4 regions of the Acidovorax sp. AC410 genome follow, and region 3 is predicted to be linked to each of the others. Evidence: predicted binding sites of a transcription regulator. Region 3 holds the regulator's gene; each other region holds the start of a gene.
The links. Region 3 encodes FNR, which switches genes on or off when oxygen is low (the NO sensors DNR and NnrR bind a similar motif). Its sites were predicted from a motif close to TTGATNNNNATCAA; they were not measured.
Positions count from the first base shown of each region.

Region 1 (5,908 bases), 1.3 Mb from region 3:
ACGGCCGCTTGGTAATCCTCAGGCAGATCGCCATTGCGCTTCTTGTTCTCGGCCTCTTCCACTGAGAAACCATACTGCCGAACAATCAGTTGGGTCAGTTGCGCTCCGCCGAATGCTTGGTCGCGGTCATAGACCACTTCCTCATTGCGGATGACCTGCATGCTGGTGGTCACGGCGCCGACCTCGAACAATGCCACCAGGGCATCCACGCCCTTGTTGGGCAATGCCTCGATCAAGCGGCCTGCGGCAAGGCGCGAGGCATTGGACTCGATATCCACCACCACCGGCTTGAGACCCGCAGCTTCTGCCAGGCCTTGCCGGTCCTGCACCTTTTCCTTGCGGGACGCGGCGATCAATACCTCCACATCACCCGGGGAACTCTTGCTGGGCCCTATGACACAAAAGTCCAGGCTCACCTCGTCCAGAGAGAAAGGAATGTACTGATTTGCTTCAGACTCGACCTGGACTTCGAGCTCCTGCTCGGTCATGCCGCCCGGCAGAGTGATCTTTTTGGTGATCACGGCCGAGGGCGGCAAAGCGAGCGCCACATTTTTGGTGCGGGTGCCGCTTTTTTTGACGAGACGACGCAGGGCTTCGGCCACTTCGTCGAACTTTTCGATATTGCCATCAGTGATCCAGCCGCGTTCCAGCGGCTCGATGGCACAGCGCTCAAGGACTAGGCCTCCCGCCTTGTCCCGCCCCAACTCGACCAACTTGACGCTGGATGAGCTGATGTCGATACCCAGCAGAGGCGCAGCCTGGCGACTGAACAAAGATCCCGTTGAGATCAAGATGGGTCCCCTGTAACTTGTCAAAATGACGCAACAAAACTTAACACTTCACATGAATGCTATCAGTAAGGTAGTTCACCGGCAAAGAATTTTCCCCATCTGATCGGTTCAGAGCGTTGCCAAAACCACACGATTGGTTGGGCGGGCTCTGCGCAATTGCAAGACCGTAAAGCGGCCGCCGAGACCGTTGGTCGGAGCCTTTGGACCGTTTCCACTGAAAGATGCCCGACATTTTTATAATGGCGTCTCCACCAATCGGAGCGATATGCCGCCGCCCTCTTCTTCACAGCCAAAGCCAACCGACTCTTCGACCACCGCTTCCGCGCCTTCCCGCCCCACCTGGCTTCGCTGGCTGCTTCGCTTCGTGCTCTGGACCACAGGCTTGGCGGTCGCAGGCGCGCTCGGCCTGCTGCTGACCATTGCCGTGGCGCTGTCGGTGGCCTATCCCAATTTGCCGGACATCTCGGATCTGGCGGACTACCGCCCCAAGCTGCCCTTGCGGGTCTACTCCTCGGAAGGCGCGTTGCTGGGCGAATTTGGCGAAGAACGGCGCAACCTCACACCTATCCAGGACATCCCCAAGGTCATGAAGGACGCAGTGCTGGCCATCGAGGACTCGCGCTTCTTCCAGCATGGTGGTGTGGACTACAAGGGCGTGATTCGCGCGGGCCTGGCCAATCTGGGCCGCGTCAAAAGCCAGGGCGCGTCCACTATCACAATGCAGGTGGCGCGCAATGTTTATCTGTCGTCAGAGAAAACATTTACTCGCAAAATTTACGAAATATTACTGACATTCAAACTGGAGCATATGTTGACCAAGGACCAGATCCTTGAGATTTACATGAACCAAATTTACCTGGGCAACCGAGCCTACGGATTTTCTGCGGCCGCAGAGGCTTACTTTGGCAAGCCGCTCAAATCCATTTCGATTGCCGAGGCGGCGATGCTGGCCGGCCTGCCCAAGGCGCCTTCCGCCTACAACCCCATCAGCAATCCCAAGCGTGCCCGCTCGCGCCAGCTCTACATCATCGAGCGCATGGAAGAGAACGGCTTCATCACCGCGCAGGAAGCCGCGGCCGCCAAGAAAGAAGACCTCAAGATCCGCAGCGGCCCGGACAACACGCGCATCCACGCCGAGTACGTGGCCGAGATGGCCCGCCAGCTCATTTTCACGCAGTACGGCAATGAGGCCTACACCCGCGGCCTCAACGTGTACACCACGCTGAATGCAGGGGAGCAAGAAGCGGCCTACACTGCGCTGCGCCGCGGCATCATGGACTACGAGCGCCGCCAGCAGTACCGCGGCCCCGAGAAGTTCGTGGTGCTGCCCACTGCCGCCCAGGAAGTCGAAGACGCCGTGGACGATGCCCTGGCCAACCACCCCGACAACGGCGACGTGATGGCTGCCGTGGTGCTTGAAGCCGGCCCCCGCAAGATCGTTGCAGCCCGCGCCAATGGCGACAACCTCGAGATCACGGGCGACGGCCTCAAGCCTGCCCAGTCTGGCCTCAGCGACAAGGCACCGCCCAACATCAAGATCCGCCGCGGCGCCGTGATCCGCGTGGTCAAGACACCCAAGGGCGCCTGGGAGATCACCCAGTTGCCCGAGGTCGAAGGCGCCTTCGTCGCGCTCGATCCGCGCAACGGTTCCATCCGGGCCCTGGTCGGCGGGTTCGACTTCGACAAGAACAAGTTCAACCATGCGGCCCAGGCCTGGCGCCAGCCGGGCTCCAGCTTCAAGCCCTTCATCTACTCGGCAGCATTGGAGAAAGGGTTCACACCCGCCACCGTGGTCAATGATGCCCCGCTGTTCTTCGACGCCGGCACCACCGGCGGTCAGCCCTGGGAGCCCAAGAACTACGACGGCAAGTACGACGGCCCCATGACCCTGCGCACCGGCCTGGCGAAGTCCAAGAACATGATCTCCATCCGCATCTTGCAGGCCGTCGGCCCCAAGACTGCGCAGGAATGGGTGTCGCGCTTCGGCTTCGATGCGGAAAAACACCCTGCCTACCTGACCATGGCGCTGGGAGCGGGCTCGGTCACCCCGCTGCAGATGGCCTCGGCCTACGCAGTGTTCGCAAATGGCGGGTACCGAGTGAACCCCTGGCTGATCGCCAAGGTCACCGACCACAAGGGCCGCGTGATCTCCGAAGTCACGCCGCCCGCAGTGTCCGAGCTCCCGCGCGCCATCGACGCGCGCAATGCCTTCGTGATGAACAGCCTGCTGCAGGAAGTCACCCGCTCCGGCACCGCCGCACGAGCCCAGGGCACACTGAAGCGTTCGGACATCGGTGGCAAGACCGGCACCACCAATGATTCGGTGGATGCCTGGTTCGCGGGCTACCAGTCGACCATCGCCGCGGTGACCTGGATCGGCTACGACACGCCGCGCAACTTGGGCAGCCGCGAAACCGGTGGCGGCCTGAGCCTGCCGGTGTGGATCAGCTTCATGGAGCGCGCGCTCAAGGGCGTCCCCGTGACCGAGCAGGTCGTTCCTCCCGGCGTGGTCAACGTGGGCGGAGAATGGTTCTACGAGGAATATGCACGCAACGCAGGCATTGCCAGCGTCGGGCTGGAGGAACAGCAGCGCACCACCGGCGGTCCCGATGTGGCACCGCATGCGCCACCGCCCACGGAAGAGCGCAACCGAATCCTCGATCTGTTCCGCAACTGATAGCCAGCGCCGGAAGCAAGGGCCGCCGTGTGCGGCCCTTGTTCTTTTTCGCTGCCCGTTCTTTCAACGCTGCCGGCGTGTCAGGCGGAAAAGACCAGCAGCATCCCCGACTGTGCGCGCGCATCCTCGGTCAGCCGGGCAAAGAACTCACCGCTCCCCTTGGTGTCCTGCCACACCGAACCATCGAACTTGTAGTGGTAGCCACCGGACTTGGCGGCCATCCACACCTCGTGCAGCGGCTTTTGCAGGTTGATGACGATCTGGCTTCGGTTCGCAAAGCTCAGCGTGATCATGCCGCCCGAGCGCTGGTTGTCGATGTCGGCGTCGGTCGTGTCATTGAGTTCATCGCAACTGCGCTCGACGGCCGCCAGCAGTTTCTCGGCATGGTCCTGAAATTCAAGGTCAGTCATTACAATTCGCGCATGTTGAAAGCATCCCAAATTCTAGTCAGGACGCTTGTCCTTGCTGCCAGTGCGGCGGCCATCGTGGGTTGCGGTCAGCGCGGCCCGCTGTTCCTGCCCTCCGGTCCCGCGGCCGCCCAGCGCGCCACCCTGCCCGAAACACTCACGCCCGGCGCCACTCCCTCGACAGCCACGTCAGCACCCCAGGCACCCGCTTCCACCGCGCGCTGACCCCATCTCAGGGACCCCGGCGTTCCCGGAGCCCTGATTGCCCATGGCTTGATTTCCATCAAGCCGCTTGGCCATGCGCCGTCCTACAGTCGGTTTTTCACTGCACTGCTGCATTGCCATGGCCATCGAACTGTACCGCGACAAGAACCACGCCTGCCTGATGTTCACCGATCTGATCGAGGAGGATGGCCAGGCGGTGCAGGCGAATCAGTTTCTGATCGTGGACGACGACACCGGCGCCATCATCGACCCGGGCGGCAACCTCGCGTTCAACGAGCTGTTCGTCGGCATGACCAAGCACTTTGCACCGCACAAGCTGTCCTACCTGATTGCCTCGCATGCGGACCCGGACATCATCGCTTCGCTGGACCGCTGGATGACCAGCACCAAGGCCTCGCTGGTGATCTCGCGCGTCTGGGAGCGCTTCGCGCCCCATTTCACCAAGGTCGGCAAGACCGAGAACCGGGTGATAGGCGTGCCCGACAGCGGCGGCCGGCTGCCGCTGGGCCTCAGCGAGCTGGTGCTGCTGCCCGCGCATTTCCTGCACTCCGAAGGCAATTTCCACTTTTACGACCCCATCAGCCGCATCCTCTTCACGGGTGACCTGGCCGTGTCGATGACCTCGGGCGCGCAAGCGGGTATTCCGGTCACCGACCTGGCTGCGCACATTCCGCGCATGGAGGGCTTCCACCGCCGCTACATGGTCTCCAACAAGATCCTGCGGCTGTGGGTGCGCATGGCGCGGCAGTTGGACATTGCCATGCTCGTGCCGCAGCATGGCGCACCCATCCTGGGCAAGAAGGCCATCAATGACTTCTTCGACTGGGTGGAGAACCTGATGTGCGGCATTGACCTGTTCGACGACCGCGCCTACCAGATCCCGACGGCCTCCATCGACCCCGTCACCCGCCAGATGCGACCTGCGCTGCGTACCGCCGGCTGACGCCGCTAGCGCTGCGCCGCGGCACTTTGCCGCGTTGCTGCAACGCCGATAGCCGCCTTGGCTGCCCGCTTGCGCAAGGCCTGCCACACACGCCAGCCAAGCAGCACCGCCAGGATGGCCGCGTACACCGCCACCTCGCCGAAGTTGTTCTTGCCAGCGCGCATCCAGAAGAAGTGCAGGATCGCCAGGCCCGCCACGGCATACACCGTGCGGTGCAGCACCTGCCAGCGCTTGGCACCCAGCGCGCGGATGGCGCGGTTGAACGAGGTGGCGGCCATCAGGGTGAGCAGCACGAACGCCAGGAAACCCACCAGGATGAAAGGCCGCTTGGCAATGTCCACGGCAATGTCGTTCACCTCGAAGCCCATGTCGAACCAGCTGTAGCTCAGCAGGTGCAGCAGCGCATAGAAGAACACGAACACCCCCAGCATGCGCCGAAAGCGTGCCAATTGGGGTGTGGACGTCATGACGCGGACAGGCGTCACCGCCAGCACCAGGCACAGCGCACGCAGGGTCCAGTCACCCGTGGCGCGGATCAGCGCCTCGGCCGGATTCGCACCCAGTTGGTTGGCCACGGCGGCATACACCAGCCACGCCAGCGGCAGCAGGCACAGCACGAACACCACAGGCTTGGCCAGGGGGTGGAGCAGGAACTTTCGCATGGCGGCGAAGGGGTCGGCTTCTGGGGGGCTCAGAAAAATTTCTTGAGGTCCATACCCGCGTACAGCTGGCCGACCTGGGCCTCGTAGCCGTTGAACATCAGCGTCTTGCGCTTCTTCGCGAACAGGCCATCCTCGCCGATGCGCCGCTCGGTCGCCTGGCTCCAGCGCGGATGGTCCACATTGGGGTTCACGTTGGAGTAGAA
Region 1 covers NZ_CEEDCG010000001.1:2,991,423-2,997,330, reverse strand. Annotated here, with positions in the region: gene AC0IZS_RS13925 (pilus assembly protein PilM) at 1-791, opposite strand, end outside; gene AC0IZS_RS13920 (penicillin-binding protein 1A) at 1,057-3,468, shown strand; gene cyaY (iron donor protein CyaY) at 3,549-3,878, opposite strand; gene lptM (LPS translocon maturation chaperone LptM) at 3,852-4,100, shown strand; gene AC0IZS_RS13905 (oxygen-binding di-iron domain-containing protein) at 4,219-5,043, shown strand; gene AC0IZS_RS13900 (protein-methionine-sulfoxide reductase heme-binding subunit MsrQ) at 5,049-5,705, opposite strand; gene msrP (protein-methionine-sulfoxide reductase catalytic subunit MsrP) at 5,735-5,908, opposite strand, start outside.
Region 1: a site for FNR is predicted at 4,149-4,162, ahead of AC0IZS_RS13905 (oxygen-binding di-iron domain-containing protein). Genes of this name have one in related genera too.

Region 2 (5,908 bases), 2.2 Mb from region 3:
CGCGGCGTGGACCTGAACCGCAACTTTCCCACGCCCGGCTGGGAGAAGGATGCGCCGCTGTACTGGGAAAAGCGCACCCGGCGCGACCCGCGGCGCTTTCCCGGCAAGGCGCCACTGTCCGAGCCCGAATCGCAGTTCCTGCACGCCCAGATGGCGGCCTTCCGGCCGCACCTGATCGTGAGCATCCATGCGCCCTATGGCGTGCTCGATTTCGACGGCCCGCTGTCGCCGCCCGAGCGGCTGGGCCGGCTGTGGCTGGACCAGGTGGGCATCTTCCCGGGGTCGCTGGGCAACTACGGCGGTGTACACCGCGGCATGCCGGTGGTCACCATCGAGCTGCCGCATGCGCTGAACATGCCCGCGGATGCCGAGGTGCGTTCCATGTGGCAGGACCTGCTGCGCTGGATGGGCGAGCACTGGAGCGAGGCCCAGGCTCCCGAGCCCAGGCCCTGAGGACGCCGGTTGCCCCTGCTGCAGCCGGTTTCGCAGCGTTCAGGAGGTGGCCAGCGTAGCGCTGCGTGGCCGCGCAGCCTGCTCGCCCAGGAAGCCGAAGTGCATCGCCGGCCGCTCGCCGCTGATCAGCTCGGCCAGCGCCTTGCCCGAGCCCGCGCCGTGCGTCCAGCCCAGCGTGCCGTGGCCGGCGTTCACCCACAGCTTGCCCACGCGGGTGCGGCCGATGAAGGGAATGTTGGTCGGGGTGGCGGGGCGCAGACCGGTCCAGTACTGCGGGTTGCCGCCCTGTTCGGGCGTGCGTGTGTCGCACACACCGGGCAGGATTTCCTCGATGCGGCGCGACAGCATGTGGCAGCGGGCCTTGGCCACCGGTGAGTCGAGCGACAGGTCGTAGCCACCGAGCTCGATGGTGCCGGCCACGCGCAGCACGTTGCCCAGGCGGCTCATGGCGATCTTGCGGCCGTCGTCGATGGTCGAGACCGAGGGGGCGGCCTCGGGGCGCAGCAGCGGAAAGGTCGCGCTGTAGCCTTTGCCGGGGTAGATCGGCAGGTCCACGCCCACCGTGCGCAGCAGCGGCGCGCTGTAGGAGCCGCAGGCCACCACGACCGCATCGGCCTTGAGCAGGAAATCCTTCTTGAGGCCGTTGGCGCCACTGCGCGCCATGACGGCCACCGAATCGATGGTGTCGCCGATCTTGTTCAGCCGCAGCACGTCGTGGCCGTACAGGAATTGCACGCCACGCTCGGCGCAGCGGCGCGCCAGGGCCTGGGTGAACACGCGGGCGTCGCCGCTCTCGTCGGTGCTGGTGTAGGTGCCGCCGGTGATGTGCTCGCCGTAGGCCTTGAACGCGGGCTCGATCTGCAGCAGTTCCTCCTTGCTCACCAGGCGGCGCTGCACGCCGTGCTTGCGCATCAGCTCCACGGCGTGGCCGGCATCGTCGAAGGATTTCTGGTCGGTGTAGAAATGGGCAATGCCGCGCTCAAGCCGGTTGTAGTCGATGCCGGTCGTGGCCACCAGGTCCTTGAGGGCGGCATGGCTGTACGCGCCCAGCGCCACGATCTGCTGCACGTTGCGCTCGAAGGCCGTGTCGTTGCACTGCGCCAGGAATTTGAGGCCCCAGCGCCATTGCTCCCAGTCGAGCTGGGGGCGAAACAGCAGCGGTGCTTCCTTGTCGAACATCCATTTGAGCGCCTTGAGCGGTGCTTCCCGGTTGGCCCAGGGCTCGCAATAGCTCACGGAGATCTGCGCCGCATTGGCAAAGCTGGTTTCCAGCGCCGCATCGGGCTGGCGGTCGACCACGACGACCTCGTGGCCACGCTCCAGAAGGTGCCACGCGGTGCTGATGCCGATGATGCCGGCGCCCAGGATGATGGTTTTCATGGATGGCAGTGTGATCCACATTGCGTTCTACTAAAAGCAAAATTAAACTCAATCCAAACGCATCAGTCTGTCTAATGCAGCGGTCGCCCACGAGGCGTCCGCCGCCCGGGTTTTTTTGCGAGCCTTGAAGCCATGAGCACCTATGATCCTGCCGCCCTGGAATGCCTCGCCGCCATCGTCGAAGAGGGCGGCTTCGAGCGCGCCGCCCAGCGCCTGAACGTCACGCAGTCGGCCGTTTCGCAGCGCCTGCGCGCGCTGGAAGCGCAGGTGGGCTCGGTGCTCATCGTGCGCAGCCGGCCGCTGCGGCCGACCTCGGCGGGGCAGTTGCTGCTCAAGCACACCAAGCAGATGCGCCTGTTGCGCGCCGACCTGGAGCGCGACCTGCAGGAGCTGGCCCCCAGCGCCCCCGGCGCCACGCGCGAGGACGAGCGCATCTCGATTGCCATCAATGCCGACAGCATCGCCACCTGGGCCATGGGCGCGCTGCACGAACTGGTGGGCCAGCGCCTGCCGCTCGAAATCATCGTTGATGACCAGGACTTCACGCAGGAGTGGCTGCGCTCGGGCCAGGTGCTGGGCTGCGTCACCACGCTCAAGCAGGCGCTGCGCGGCTGCAAGATGGTGCCGCTCGGGGCCATGCGCTATGTGGCCGTGGCGTCCCGGGACTTTGCTGAAAAGCACCTGCCCCACGGCCTCACCCCACACAACTTCCGCGAGGTGTCGTTCCTCTCCTTCAACCGCAAGGACGACATGGCGGCCGAGTTCGTGGCGCGCACCTTCGGGCTCAAGCGGGTCGCGCTCAACCATTTGTTCGTGCCCAGCACCGAGGGGCAGATGCGCGCCGTGGCCGCCGGCTGGGCTGTGGGCGTGGTGCCCGAGCTGCTCGCGCGCGGGCCCGTTGCCGATGGCAGCATGGTGGACCTGGCGCCGGGCCACGCGCTGCCCATCCAGCTGTACTGGCACTGCTGGAACCTCGAATCGGTGGTACTGGACGCCCTGACGGCGGCGCTCACTGCCACGGCCGCAAAGACGCTGACCCAGCCCTGATCTCCAGGCCCGGGGCTGTAAAAGCAGTCAACAGGGGGTAACCCGCACGAAATGGCACTCCCCGCAGTGGGGCGGCACGATTCCTGCAGACTAAAACGTGAACGGCGTAGTTGTATTGCAACTTTGTCATTTATTTTTTTACTGCAATGTATAAGATGGGGTCCATGTCCACCACCACGCTACAACCCAAAGTGTCCTTCAAGGAGCAGATGCACCAGGCTCGGGAGGGCGCGATCCTCCAGTCGGCCTGTCGCCTGCTGGGTGAAAAGGCCTTCGACGCGATGACCATGGACGATGTCGCCAACGCGGTGGGCATCGCCAAGGCCAGCCTGTACAAGCACTTCTGCAGCAAGGAAGAGCTGTGCAGCGCCGCCATGGTGCAGATCCTCGCACGGGTGCGCGCCTACCTGGCCGCGCTTCCCGAGGAACTGCCGGCGCACGAGAAGCTGCGCGCCCTGGTGCGCTGGTCGCTGGAGCGCCTGCTGACCAACGAAATGCCGCTGCTGCCCAGCCGCAACTCCTCGCTGCGCGCGGTGCTCATGGCCGACAAGGACTACCTCGATGGCCTGGTCACCGTGAGCGACCAGATCGGCGAGTGGATCGTGCAAGCCCAGGCGCAGGGCGTGATCAACCCCACGCTGCCCCCGCTGGTGGTGCTGTACACCCTGTATGCACGCGCCTGCGACCCGGTCGTGACCTTCCTCAAGGAAGGTGGCCAGTACTCCGACGCCGAGATCGTGGACCTGGTGCTGCGCACCTGCTTCGATGGGCTGGTATCGAGGTGACGTGGTAGTGACCGCACGCGAAAACGCCCGGCATTCCGGGCGTTTCGCATCAGGGGGCGGCGCGTGCCGCCGCCAATTCAACGCACCAGCAGCACCGGCACCTTGCAGTGCGCCAGCACCTGCGTCGTCACGGAGCCCATGACCAGGGTGGCGAGTGCGCCATGGCCGTGCGAGCCCATCACCAGCAGGTCGTAGCGGCCGGAGTCCGCCACCTTGGCAATGGTTTCCCCGACCTGGCCGACCTTGACGATGGTCTTGGCCTGCACTCCCTGGCGGGAAATGAACTTGAGCACCGGGGCCAGGATCTTGTCGGCTTCCTCGGCGTGGTAGGTGTCCACGGCTTCCTTGCCCAGGGCCGAGCGCGCGCGGGCGGGCAGGGGGGCCTGCACGGTGAGCACCGTGTAGTCGTGTTTCGGGCCCAGCAATTCTTCGTGCGCAGCCAGGTAGGCGAGCATTTTCTTGGTGAAGGCGCTGCCGTCGACAGCGAGCAGGATGTTCATTCGAGTTCTCCTAATTGGAATGGTCAGACTAATCGGCGCGGGCGGTTGTTGTCTTGACCTGTGTCATGCTTTTCATCCTGCGCTCTGCGGGGCATGGGCCCCGTCGACCGATCATACGGTCACGCAGTACCGGGGCCGGAAGGTTTCCTGTTCCCCATTGCGGGCATAGCCCAGCGGATTGGCCACCACCCTGCATGCAAAGGGGCTGCCATCGGCCCGCGCGCCCTGTACCGTGTAGTCGCTCGGCGAATGCAGGTGGCCGTGGATCCATAGCTGCGCGTGGGGCAGCAGCCCATCGAGCACATTGCAAAAGCCGGCCGTACCCGGCACCACGCCGTAGCGTGGGTCGGCGCTGCGCAGGCTGGGGGCAAAGTGGGTGATGGCCACCGTGGTCCCGTCAAAGGGCGTGGACAGGGCTTCGCGCAGCCACTCTGTGCATACCAGTGCCAGCTCGCGCATGGGCTCGGCCAGGAAGAGCTCGCCGTCCTTGGTGCCACCGGTCTTGCGCAGGTAGTGGTTGGCCGCACGAAAGGCCTTCTCGCGCAGCTTCAGGCGCCGGGTGAGGTCACCCACCTGCTGGTCGTCGGCCAGTGCGTCGTAGTCGGCCCACAGGGTGGTGCCCACGAAGCGCACGCTGCCCATCACCAGCGTCTCGCGCTCCAGCATGCGGATGCCCAGGCGCGCGCAGGTGGCGCGCAGGCGCTCATGGGCGACGTCGAAGTCGAGCGCGTCGTACTCATGGTTGCCCGGGACGAACAGCACCGGCGTGGGCCAGCCGGCGAACTGCGGCAGCGGCGAAAAACGCGCCAGGCCGAAGTCCTCGTCCTGCATGCGGCCCCCCTCCTGGTAGGAGCCGATGTCGCCCGCCAGCACCAGCAGGTCTGCGCCCGGCGCAGGCTCGGGCATGAAATCGGGGTTGGCTTCGAGGTGCAGGTCGGACAGGATCTGGATTTTCATGGACCCCGCAGTCTAAGGTGTCACGCCGAACGGCGTGCCCGCTGCATGGCCGGGCTCTCCCTGCGGAAACGCGCGCCGTGCCGAACGCGCCAGCGCCGACAGCAGCCAACCCATGGCCGCCTCCTGCGTGCTGTTGCGGCGCCACAGCGCGTCCACATGCACCGGGGGCACGTCAAAGGGCAGGTTGCGCTGCACCAGGGCGTCGGCGATCCCGGTCACCGGCACGAAGTGGCGCGGCAACACGGTGAGCATGTCCGAACCCGAGACCACGCGGCCGGCGGTGAAGAACTGGTTCACGGTGAGCACCACGCGCCGGCGCCGCCCGAGCGAGGCCAGCGCCTCGTCGATGAAGCCGAAGGGCCGGCCCGAAAAGCTCACCAGCATGTGGCGTGCCTCGCAGTAGGCATCGAGCGTCAGCGGCGCATCGGCCAGCGGGTGGCCCTGGCGCATCACGCACATGTATTCGCTGTCGTACAGGCGCCGGCTCTCGAAGGACACCATGCCACCCGATTGTTCGCGCGCCGTGAGGTCGGCCAGCACGGCGGGAAAGTAGCCCACGGCCATGTCGGCTGCCTCTTCTTCGAGCAGGCGGCGCGGGTCGCGCGTGGTCAGGGGCACCACCCGCACCGCGACGCCGGGCGCCTCGCTCTCCAGAATCTCCACCAGGCCGGGCACCAGGGTCGCCCCCGTGGCATCGGCCATGGCCAGCACAAAGGTGGACTCGGCCGTGGCCGGATCGAAGCGGCCGGGCGACAGCGATTCCTGCAGCTGCGTGAGCGCGTCGCG
Region 2 covers NZ_CEEDCG010000001.1:2,058,458-2,064,365, forward strand. Annotated here, with positions in the region: gene AC0IZS_RS09565 (M14 family zinc carboxypeptidase) at 1-453, shown strand, start outside; gene AC0IZS_RS09570 (D-amino acid dehydrogenase) at 493-1,833, opposite strand; gene AC0IZS_RS09575 (LysR family transcriptional regulator ArgP) at 1,966-2,880, shown strand; gene AC0IZS_RS09580 (TetR/AcrR family transcriptional regulator) at 3,045-3,665, shown strand; gene AC0IZS_RS09585 (universal stress protein) at 3,743-4,165, opposite strand; gene AC0IZS_RS09590 (metallophosphoesterase) at 4,277-5,122, opposite strand; gene AC0IZS_RS09595 (LysR family transcriptional regulator) at 5,135-5,908, opposite strand, start outside.
Region 2: a site for FNR is predicted at 4,219-4,232, ahead of AC0IZS_RS09585 (universal stress protein). Genes of this name have one in related genera too.

Region 3 (5,908 bases):
ACCTATTGGTAAAAACCCTGCGGTGGCTCGCGACCCGAAAGGCTGCCCGTGCAGACCCGGTCAGCCCCATGCGTGCGTACAAGTACGTAGGACATGCAAAACAACAGTCCGCCCTGCCCCGCCCAAGGCCCTCGGATGTATCACCGGCACCACAGCGAGGGCTTGTAGACCAGGTCCATCCACAGCGCCCAGCCGGCGGCCGCACACAGCAGCCCCCCGGCCACGCGGGTGCCCCAGTCGGCCCGGGCCTGGTTCAGGCGGCTGCGCAGCCGCGACCACAGCCAGGGCCCGCCCACCAGCCACAGGCCACTGCCCAGGGCGAACAGCGCCATGGTGGCCGCCCCCTGCACCGGCCCGCCGCTGAGCGCCGCGACCAGCAGGGCCGAGTACAGCAGGCCGCAGGGCATCAGCGCCCACAGCAGCCCGGCGGCGCCCACACCGCCCGCCCCCGCCGTGAGCGGCCACACGCGCTGCCATACCGCACGGCCCAGGCCTTCCACCCAGGCCGGCTGGCGCGCCTGCACCAGGAGCAGCAGGCCCCAGGCCATGATGGCCAGGTGCAGAAAGGTCCAGGCCGGCTCCAACGCGGCCGTGCGCTGGGTCAGCCAGGCCAGGCTGTCCATCGCGGTCGCAGCGGCCGCGCCCAGACCCGCATAGCCGGCCACCCGCCCGCCATGGAAAGCGATGGATCGCGCCAAGGAGAAGGAGGGTGCGACAGGGGCCACGGCAAGCCCTGCACCGACCGGCCCGGCCCAGCGAACGGGTTGTTCCCCGCCCTGCCCCACCAGCGCCCCGCAAGGCGCCGCGCACATGGCCAGGCAGTGCGGGCCGCCGGCCAGCCCCATCAGCAGCGCAGTCCAGCCCAGGGTGGTCAGCATGGTCAGATGATTCTTGAAAAGCGGGCCCGGTTGCGGTCGGCCTGCAAATAGCGGTCGAACACCATGGCGATGCCGCGCACGAAGAACCAGCCCATGGCCGAAACGGTGATGCCCTCCTGGGTCACGCTGACCAGGCCCTGCTCCTGCATGCCTTCGAGCTGCTCCAGTTCGGCCGCAAAGGTGCGCCGGAAGTCGATCAGCCAGCCCGCCTCGATGGATTCGAACAGCAGCTCCCCCTGGCACATCAGCGCCATGATGACGGCGCGGCGCACCAGGTCGTCGCGGTTCAGCGCCAGGCCGCGCACCACGGGCAGGCGGCCCTGGTCCAGCAGGTCGTAGTACTCGTCCAGGGTCTTGGCGTTCTGGCTGTAGGTGGCGCCCACCCGGCCGATGGCCGAGACCCCGAGGGCGATCAGGTCGCAATCGGGCTGGGTGCTGTAGCCCTGGAAGTTGCGGTGCAGCCGCCCCTGGCGCTTGGCCACGGCCAGCGCATCGGTGGGCAGCGCGAAGTGGTCCATGCCCACATACACATAGCCCGCGTCCATGAATTGCTGCAGCGAGCGCGAGAGCATGGCCACCTTGGAAGGCGCCGCCGGCAGCTCGGCCGGCACGATGCGCCGCTGCGGCTTGAAGCGCTCGGGCAGGTGCGCGTAGGCATACAGCGCAATGCGGTCGGGCCGCAACTGCTTGACCTGCTCCAGCGTGCGGTCGAAGGATTCGGGCGTCTGCCGCGGCAGGCCATAGATCAGGTCCACGTTGACCGACTCGAAGCCCAGGCTGCGCGCCGCCTCCACCAGCGCAAACACCTGCCCGGCCGGCTGCACGCGGTGCACGGCCTTCTGCACGTCGGCATCGAAGTCCTGCACGCCAAAGCTCAGGCGGTTGAACCCGAGCTCGGCCAGCACCGCCAGGCGCTCGGGGGTCACGGTGCGCGGGTCCACCTCGATGGAGTATTCGCCGCCCGGCGCAAACGTGAAGCTGCGCCTGAGCACCGCCATCAGCTCGCGCAGCTTGTCGTCCGACAGAAAGGTGGGCGTGCCCCCGCCCAGGTGCAGCTGGCTCACCATCTGGCCCGTGCCGCAGTGGGCCGTGTGCAGCGCCACCTCGCGCGCCAGGTAGCGCAGGTAGACGTCGCCCCGGTCGTGGTGCCTGGTGATGATCTTGTTGCAGGCGCAGTAGTAGCACAGCGATTCGCAGAACGGAATGTGTACATACAGCGACAGCGGCAGCGCCTTGCCCGGCGTGCCCGCCTTGCGCTGGGCCAGTGCCAGCACATACTCGTCTTCGCCAAAGGCTTCTACAAAACGGTCCGCCGTGGGGTAAGAGGTATAACGGGGACCAGGCACATCGAAACGGCTCAGAAGTTCGGGCGTCACAGCGGTCATTTGGGGGAAATCCTTCTTTGGTAAGGACTTTGCCGCAGCCGTTGCCCACCGACCTTGATGTAGATCAAGTGTTCACGGAGTCAGAGTGGCGACAATTTGATGCATGTCAGCCACCACCACGCTCCTCTCCCCGGACACGGTCCGCCCGCGCATCCAACCAGCGTCCACGCCCATGAACCCGCTTGCCATCAAAGTCGCCTGCTCCAACTGCAACCTGCGCGAGCTGTGCATGCCCGTGGGCCTGGACGAGAAGCAGCTGGAGCGCATCGACGAGATCGTGGCCGTGCGGCGCAAGATCAAGCGCGGGGGCACGCTGTTCCACAACGGCGAGATGTTCACCTCGCTGTACGCCATCCGCACCGGCTTCTTCAAGACCTGCGTGGCCACCGAGGACGGGCGCGACCAGGTGACGGGCTTTCAGATGGCGGGCGAGATCATCGGCCTGGACGGCATCGTCAACGACCACCACACCTGCGACGCCGTGGCCCTGGAGGATGCCGAGGTCTGCGTGATGCCGTTCGACCGCATCGAGGAGCTCTCGCGCGAGGTCACGGCCCTGCAGCACCATGTGCACAAGATCATGAGCCGCGAGATCGTGCGCGAGCACGGGGTCATGCTGCTGCTGGGCAGCATGCGCGCCGAGGAGCGCCTGGCCGCCTTTCTGCTGAACCTGGTGCAGCGCCTGCACGCGCGCGGGTTCTCGCAGTCCGAGCTGGTGCTGCGCATGACGCGCGAAGAAATCGGCAGCTACCTGGGCCTCAAGCTCGAAACCGTGAGCCGCACCTTCTCGAAGTTCGCCGAGGACGGCATCGTCGAGGTCAAGCAGCGCCATGTGCGCATCCTCGACACCGATGCCTTGAAGCGCATCGTCAACTCGCAGACGTGTAACTAACCCCTCAGACCTGGACCTGCAGGCGGGCCAGCACCTCGGTCTTGCCGCTGCGGTCTGCGCGCAGGATCAGCGCCTCGCCCGAACTGGTGTTGGTGCTGGCCAGATCGGACAGCACGAACATATGGGTGAACCAGGCCTCGAAACTCCCGCGCCGGGCCGAGGCGGCCACCAGCGCCTGGCGCAGCTCGCGCAGGTGGCCGGCACCGGTGGTCTCCGGCGCGCCGCGCGGCGAGCCCAGCGCGGGCCACACCTGGGGGGCGGCAAATGCCAGCGTGGCACTGTCGATGCAGCGGCACCAGGGGCTCGAAAGCACCTTGGCCGGCTGCAGCTGGCGCTCCTTGAACCACGCCCCGGTGCGCCGCGCCTGCTCGCGCCCTTCTTCGCTGAGGTTGCGCTGCGTGCCGCAATCGCCCAGGCGAAACCCCGGTGGATCGAAGGTGCCAGGTGCCAGCGCATGGCGGAACGCGGCCACCACCCCGCCCTTGCGCAGCAGGGCCTCGGCCTCGGCGTCCTGGGCGGCCCAGGCGTGCAGCGTGGTCAACGCCAGCCCGGCGCCCAGCACGGTGCGCCGGCCAACGGCCGCTTCAGGCTGCGGGCTGGAAGGCATAGCCATTGCCCGATGCCGCCATGCGCCCGAATGCCGGGAACGGGAAGTGAAAGCCCCCCAGCATGGCATTGCTGGCGGTGATGCGTTGGAACACCTCGCGCCGCACCTTGCGCGCGGCCTCGGCATCCATGTCGAAGGTCACGGCCCAGTCGGGGTTGCGTGCGAAGAGGGCCGGCACATTGGTCAGGTCGGCCACGTAAAAGAAGTTCTGGCCGGCGGACTTGAGCTCGAACAGCGTGTGGCCCGGTGTGTGCCCGTAGGCCGCCACGGACTGGATGCCCGGCGCCACTTCGGTGCCCGCCCCGAACTGCACCAGCGTGTCGGCCGGCATGGTGGCAAAGGTGCGGCGCACGTTCTCGAAGGCGCCCTTCATGCCCGCAGGGGCAGCCGCCATGCGGGCATCGTCCATCCAGAAGGCATGCTCGGCGGCCGGCACCAGCACCTTGGCCTTGGGGAAGGTCAGCGCGCCCGCCTTGTTGCGAATGCCGTTGATGTGGTCGCCGTGGTAGTGGCTGATGAGCACGGTGTCGATGTCATCGGCCTTCAGGCCTGCAGCGGCCAGGCTGTCGAGCAGCTTGCCGGTGGTGGGGCCGCCAAACTCACCCAGGCCCGTGTCGATCAAAATCTTGCGCCCGCCTGCCAGCACCAGGAAGGGGGTGTAGGGCACGTCGATGTAGTCCATGGGCAGGCCCTGCGAGGTGAGCAGCGCACGCACTTCGGCAAGCGGCGCGTTCTTCACGAACTCCTCGCCCAGCGGGCGGCGCGTGATGCCATCGACCAGCGCCACCACCTCCGCATCGCCCACCTTCATGCGCCGAAAGCCGGGGTTGGGCAAGGTGGGCGTACCGAAGTTGGGCGCGTTCTGCGCCCACACGGGCACGAACGAGCCCGCAGCGTAAAAGGCGGGGGCGGCAAGCCCAGCACCCAGGAAATGGCGACGTGACAGCATGAAACTCTCCGGTATTGAGTTGAACTGATGAGTTTTCAACTGTAACGGGGAGTGGCACGATGGCACCAGACCCGCTGCAAACCTGTAGGCGCCATGGGGTTTTGCCGGGAGCCCGCGGTCCTCAATCGAGGGTGATGCGCTGCGCCTTGATCAGCTTGTGCCACCGGTCCGTCTCGGTGCGGATCAGGTCCGCATACTGGGCCGGCGTGCTGGCCACGGGCTCGATGCCGAAGTCCACCAGCTTTTGCTTGACCGCAGGCTGGTTGATGGCGGCGGCCACCTGCTTTTGCAGCGACGCCACCACGTCTGCCGGTGTGCCTGCGGGCGCGACGATGCCCACCTGGGCAGACGCCTCGACGTTCTTGAAGCCCAGTTCGGCGAAGGTTGGCACATCGGGCAGCTGCGGCAGCCGCTTGGCGCTGGCCACGGCCAGCGGGCGCACCTTGCCGGCCTTGATGAAGGCGCCACCGGCGGCCAGGTCGACCATCATGGCGGGGATCTGCCCGCCGGCCAGGTCCGTCAGCGCCGGCGCAGCGCCGCGGTAGGGGATGTGGGTCATGAACAGGCCGGCATCGACCTTGAGCAGCTCCATCGCCAGGTGGTGCGGGCTGCCCGCGCCGGCCGAGCCGAAGCTCATGGCGCCGGGCTTGGCCTTGGCCTTGGCGACGAAGTCCTTGGCATCCTTGAAGTCGGCGCCCGGGTTGACCACCAGGATCATCGGGAACTTGCCCATCAGGGTCACGGGCAACAGGTCCTTGCTGGGGTTGTAGGTGAGCTTGCTGTACAGCGCGGGGTTGAACACCATGGTGCCGTTGTCGGCCGACAGGATGGTGTAGCCATCGGGCGCGGCGCGGCCCGTTTCCACGGCGGCGATGGCCGTGTTGCCACCGGGCTTGTTGTCGATCAGCACCGGCTGGCCGATCTGGGTCGAGAGCTGCTGGCCCACCGTGCGCGCGAGAAAATCGGATCCGCCGCCCGCCGGGTACGGCACCAGCCAGCGGATGGCCTTGGCCGGGTAGGTTTGCGCGCTGGCCGGGGCGGCCCACGCCAGCAAGGCCGGCAAAGCAAGCATTCCAGCCAACAAGCGACGATTTTTCAACATGTCTGCACCTCAGGGGATTAATATCTGCGTGATGTTACTCCGCTATGCGTAATATCTTGGGGCAGCGTTTACCCTAGGTTTTCGACCAAAACACC
Region 3 covers NZ_CEEDCG010000001.1:4,285,733-4,291,640, reverse strand. Annotated here, with positions in the region: gene AC0IZS_RS19925 (sulfite exporter TauE/SafE family protein) at 141-878, opposite strand; gene hemN (oxygen-independent coproporphyrinogen III oxidase) at 881-2,263, opposite strand; gene fnr (fumarate/nitrate reduction transcriptional regulator Fnr) at 2,436-3,155, shown strand; gene AC0IZS_RS19910 (histidine phosphatase family protein) at 3,160-3,768, opposite strand; gene AC0IZS_RS19905 (MBL fold metallo-hydrolase) at 3,740-4,711, opposite strand; gene AC0IZS_RS19900 (Bug family tripartite tricarboxylate transporter substrate binding protein) at 4,833-5,813, opposite strand.

Region 4 (5,908 bases), 1.9 Mb from region 3:
TGGCGTGGGGATGTAGTTGTCCAGGGCGTCGGCCAGCTTCATGATGGCTTCTTCACCCAGGGGACCCTTGTCGCCTTCCAGGGCCAGCTTGGCGGAGCCGCGCACGATGGGGGTGTCGTCGCCTGGGAAGTTGTACTTGTCCAGGAGTTCGCGCACTTCCATTTCGACGAGTTCGAGCAGCTCTTCGTCGTCGACCATGTCGCACTTGTTCAGGAACACGATGATGTAAGGCACGCCCACCTGGCGGGCCAGCAGGATGTGCTCGCGGGTCTGGGGCATGGGGCCGTCAGCGGCCGAGCACACCAGAATGGCGCCGTCCATCTGGGCAGCGCCGGTGATCATGTTCTTCACATAGTCGGCGTGGCCGGGGCAGTCCACGTGGGCGTAGTGGCGGTTGGCCGTTTCGTATTCCACGTGTGCGGTGTTGATCGTGATGCCGCGGGCCTTTTCTTCAGGTGCTGCGTCGATCTGGTCGTATGCCTTGGCTTCGCCGCCGAACTTGGCAGACAGCACCGTGGCGATGGCCGCCGTCAGGGTCGTCTTGCCGTGGTCCACGTGGCCGATCGTGCCCACGTTGACGTGAGGCTTCGTGCGCTCGAATTTACCTTTTGCCATTTTTCCGACTCCGAAAAAAATCTACAACTACACAACAAGGTTTCGGCGCAACCTGAAGCGGATGCACCAGAATTTTTGGTGCCCATGGCGGGAATCGGACCCGCGACCTCTCCCTTACCAAGGGAGTGCTCTACCACTGAGCCACATGGGCAATTGAAGCCGCTTTCACAGCATCAAAAGACTTCTACTTCTCAACCAACCAGCAAACCGAACAATGGAGCGGGAGACGGGAATCGAACCCGCGTCATTAGCTTGGAAGGCTAGGGTTCTACCATTGAACTACTCCCGCACTGCCAACTGGCCCTGCGACCCCAGCCCCACGAAGGGCCTGCCGCAACCTGCTTTCATTTTTCTTCTACTGGTGGAGGGGACTGGATTCGAACCAGTGTAGGCGTAAGCCAACAGATTTACAGTCTGCCCCCTTTAGCCACTCGGGCACCCCTCCGGAGAATTTCGAATTATAGCACTGAATTTTTGCACTTCGCAAAAGCTCATGCGGAAAAATTCCTGGCGCCACTTTTCATCCCGAACATTGCGCTGCGCCTCTTGCGATGGCTCCGGCGTTTTTGTCCGAGACTACGATTCTATGCCAGCCTGGAATGCCCTGGCGCCGCAGTCGTGCATGTCGAGCGCAAAAAAATGGGCGCCGGCATGCAAACACCACACTCCCGGGCAGCCATCTCACGGGCCGGAGCGCCGATGGATGCGGATGGCTTGCTCCTTGACAGCAGGGGTTCGCGCGTCGCAGCCATCGCAGCCGCAGCCCGCACTGGCGCGCAGGGCGACCCTGCCAAAATGGCGGGCCAGGAAACCGGGCAAGGGCAGCCGCAGAGCGGCCTTGGCCACAGCCCGGCGGACCACGGCCGGCGCCAGACTCCAGACCGCATATACGGCGCAGGCGGCCACGACCACCAGCACGACCAGCATCTGTCCGCCCATCTCAGCCCCCTCCCAGCACCAGGGCGATCCGGTAGGTCGCAAATGCGGCCGCATAGGCCAGCGCGAACTGGTAGCCGGCCATCAGCGCCGGGTAGCGCCAGGAATTGGTCTCGCGGCGCACCACGGCCAGTGTCGACAGGCACTGCGGCGCGAACACAAACCAGGCCAGCAGCGACAGCGCCGTGGCCAGCGACCAAGTCTGCGCGATCACAGGCGCCAGCGCATCGGCCACCGAATCGCCAGCGGCCGACAGCGCATACACCGTGCCCAGGGCCCCCACTGCCACCTCGCGCGCGGCCAGGCCGGGCACCAGGGCGATGGAAATCTGCCAGTTGAAGCCGATGGGCGCAAACACATGCTGCAGCGCCTGGCCCATCCAGCCCGCCGCGCTGTACTGGATGGCGGCTCCGGTGGCGCCCTCGGGGGGCGCCGGATAGCTCGACAGGAACCACAACACCACCGTCAACGCGAAGATGATGGTGCCCACGCGCACGATGAAGATGCGCGCGCGCTCCCACAGGCCCAGCAGCAGGTTGCGCGGGCTGGGCATGCGGTAGGGCGGCAGTTCCAGCATCAGTGGCTGGTAGCTGCTCTTCATCCATAGGCGCTTGAACAGCCAGGCCACGGCCATGGCCGACACCACGCCCGCCACGTACAGCGCGAAGAGCACCAGCCCGCGCAGATCGAACCAGCCCACCGGCGTGGCGGGGATGAAGGCGCCGATCAGCAGCGCATACACCGGCAGCCGGGCCGAGCAGGTCATCAGCGGCGCGATCATGATGGTGGCCAGCCGGTCCTTCCAGGGCCCGATGGTGCGCGTGGCCATGATGCCCGGCACCGCGCAGGCAAAGCTCGACAGCAGCGGGATGAAGGCACGGCCCGACAGCCCCACCTTGCCCATCAGCCGGTCCAGCAGGAAGGCTGCGCGCGGCAGGTAGCCCGAGTCTTCGAGCACCAGGATGAAGAAGAACAGGATGAGAATCTGCGGCAGGAACACCAACACCCCGCCCGCGCCCGCGATCACGCCATCGACCAACAGGCTGCGCAGCGGGCCGTCGGCCATGTTCTCGGTGATCCGGGTGGACAGCCAGGCCATCAGGTCCTTGATCGCATCCATGGGCAGGTTGGCCCACGAGAACACCGCTTGGAACATCAGGAACAGCAGCAGCGCCAGCACCGCCAGGCCCCACACCGGGTGCATCACGATGGCGTCGAGCCGGTTCTGCACCCGCTGGTTGCGCCCACCGGCGGGCGCCGCCGCCGCCAGGATGCGGCGCACCTCGCGCTGCAGGTCGCTCGCCGTGCCCGCAGCCTGCGCGGCCACAGGGGCCAGCACCGGGGCACCACCCGGCTGGCGGGTGAGTTGGGCAGCGATTTCCGCCATCAATGCGGCATGGCCGTCGCGCTTGACGGCCACCGTTTCCACCACCGGGCAGCCCAGTTCGGCGGACAGGCGTTGCACATCGATCCTGAGGCCCTGCGAGCGCGCCACGTCGGCCATGTTGAGGGCCAGGACCATGGGCCGGCCCAGGCGCCGCACCTCCAGCACCAGGCGCAGGTTCATGCGCAGGTTGGTCGCATCGACCACCGCCACGATCAGGTCGGGCACGGCCTCGCCCGCGCGCTGGCCTTCGATCACTTCCAGCGTCACCTGCTCGTCGGGCGTGGCCGGCGTCAGGCTGTAGGTGCCGGGCAGGTCGATCACCGCGGCGCTGCGTCCATCGCGCAACTGCGTGGTGCCGGTCTTGCGCTCCACCGTCACCCCCGCGTAGTTGGCCACCTTCTGGCGCGCGCCGGTCATCAGGTTGAACAGCGCCGTCTTGCCGCAGTTGGGGTTGCCCACCAGGGCCAGGCTGGGCAAGCTGCCGGCGGTGGAAGAAATCACCGGGCCCGTCATACCAGGCGTACCTCGATGCACTGGGCTTCCAGCATGCGCAACGCAAATTGCGTATCGCCGATCTGCACGGCGATGGGCTCTGCGCCGCCGGGGCCGCGGCGCAGCACGGTCAGCGGTTCGCCCTCCAGAAATCCGAGTTCACCCAGCCGGCGCAGCGCCGTGGCATCGATCAAGGGACTGGAGGCGACAACGCCCTCCACCACGGCCCGCGTGCCATCGGGAAGATCAGGTAGTTTCATGGGAACAGGGCGAGTGCCGGCCACGACACGCCATGCCGTGCAGCCGGGCCCGCCAAAAAATTGGACGAGAATTATTTGTATTTGGGGATATTAGACGCACCGAAGAGTTCGTGCTTGACCTGCATCGACTCAACACACCCCTCACCCGGCGTGCCCTCGCGGGTGGATGGAACCCGACGGTGCCGCCAAAGTTCCGCCAGCGCGCTGGCGACCGTTTGAATCCGACCCGGATGGACCCGCCAGGAGCCTGTCGGACTTGGAAATCGTCGGCTGCAAATCGCTTTCGACGCTCCAGGTCCGACAGACTCCTCTAGCGCCGGTCGTCCACCACGTTGAATTCAAAGCGAAACTGCACCGCCACCTTCTCCGGCAGCGTCACCACCAGCCGCGTTTCCTGCGGATGGAGAATCGTTCCGCCGTCGGCGACGATGACCCCCTGGCTCACGGTCAGGGTCTCGTCCTTGCTGGTCATGGTGCGCCGCGTGGCCTCCCAGCCGAACTGGCCCGGACGCAGTTTCTGGCGCTGGATCCATGCCCAGATGGCAACGATCTCTTCGTTGACCTCCGACTCCATCGCGCGCGGGGTCTGCGCCTGGCCGGAAAACTCGTAGCGGTCCTCGCGAAGGACCCATTTGAACAGCAGGTGCGGCATGGGAAGCAGTGGTCTGGGGGAACATCGGACCCACCGGCAGCAGCGACACAGCGCGGGTCCTGCAGGAAGGCATCAGCGGGGACGGGGGTGGGCGGCGAGAAGGGGACGAATCTTCCACGGAGTGCATGGCGCCTCCGTGGAGACCACGGATGGCAAGGAATGCACAGGTGCAGGCAAGGGCGCTCTCCGCAGCAATAGCAGCACGTGAGGGAGGGGCCCACCCACGCGGGGGACCCGATTCGTTCCAAAAGAAAGCGTTGGTGCGGCTGGCGGGGATCGAACCCAACTTCAGTTTTCCCCGTACATCGCGCAGACGAAGCCTTAATTTGACCACACTTTTGTAGCAGCCCGCACGCACAGCCCCTGGTTTGGACCCGTTAGAGCAAAGCGCGGCGTCTCGCTAGCCCCCCTACTTGATCAAGTTCTACGGTGCCATTTTCCACTAGTACGCCGCCGAGAATTGTGCACAATGTTACACGACCATCAATTTATGGAGGGCTTATGCATTTGGGAAGATTTCATGCAGTGGTTTATGACTTAGTTCAACACTTCAAAGATAACAAAGTTTTAGATATTTTAGGATCGGCCATTGTGTCCATCGACGCCTATGCATCCAGCCGATCCGAAAGCAACCTGGTTGAGTTCAAAAATCAGTTGGCCCAGCTCATTCGCGCCTCCGAAATTTCCGACGCAGACTTGCTGCAGCCATACGCAACTCAAGTCATAAAAGAAATTGGATTCGATAAATTTCTTGGAGCGTCCCTTAACTCGGAGATAGACAACATTGTCCGAGAATTCGGATTCGACATTACCGGCCTATCTGCAAGTCTGACAAAATTAAAAGATGAAATGCAAAGAAAGATAGGCCATCTGAATAAGATTGAAAACGCTTTTGAACACTTCGATGTCGAATTTCAACGAGTCCACAACAGCGAAGCTGAAGTTGGCTTTTTACTACCGCGGGAAGTTGTAGGTGACTCCCTTAAAGATTTGAGTCAAGAATTTGCCAAATTGAACAACTTGGCAAAGGCAATTAACGAATTGACTGGCGCAGAGGACTATGAGCCGAAGGTCGTCACCATCTCCTCCTCCTGGTGGCAGATCTTTTTAGACCTTGACCCAGCACAGATTGCCGTCTGGACTATGGCCATAGAGCGGATCATAGGGTTATTCAAAACAAATCTTGAAATCAAGCACCTCCAAGAACAACTTCGCAACAAGGACATTCCAGCAAACATCACAGATTTAATCGAAAAAGCAGTTCAAGAAAAGCTTTCTGCTGGAATATCAAAGATCGCGCAAGAAATCAGAATTGAGCATACCAAAATTTCCGACGAAAGCCGTGCAAACGAGCTTGAAACGCAGCTAAAAATGGGTCTTACATATTTGGCTAACAGGATTAGTCAAGGTGCCCAAGTCGAAATCAACGTGGCACTCCCACTGGATTTGAAAGAGGATCCCCCAGACGAGGCCAATCAGGAGAACGATGCTCTAAGGGCAAAGATCGAGGAAAGCAAGCATAAAATCGCGACGCTACGTAAGCTGCGTATTGCCGCGCAGACTGCA
Region 4 covers NZ_CEEDCG010000001.1:2,341,658-2,347,565, reverse strand. Annotated here, with positions in the region: gene tuf (elongation factor Tu) at 1-615, opposite strand, end outside; tRNA gene AC0IZS_RS10950 (tRNA-Thr) at 692-766, opposite strand; tRNA gene AC0IZS_RS10945 (tRNA-Gly) at 831-904, opposite strand; tRNA gene AC0IZS_RS10940 (tRNA-Tyr) at 975-1,060, opposite strand; gene AC0IZS_RS10935 (DUF6587 family protein) at 1,297-1,554, opposite strand; gene feoB (ferrous iron transport protein B) at 1,556-3,451, opposite strand; gene AC0IZS_RS10925 (FeoA family protein) at 3,448-3,690, opposite strand; gene AC0IZS_RS10920 (hypothetical protein) at 4,001-4,342, opposite strand; gene AC0IZS_RS10915 (hypothetical protein) at 4,934-5,908, shown strand, end outside.
Region 4: a site for FNR is predicted at 3,805-3,818, ahead of AC0IZS_RS10925 (FeoA family protein). Genes of this name have one in related genera too.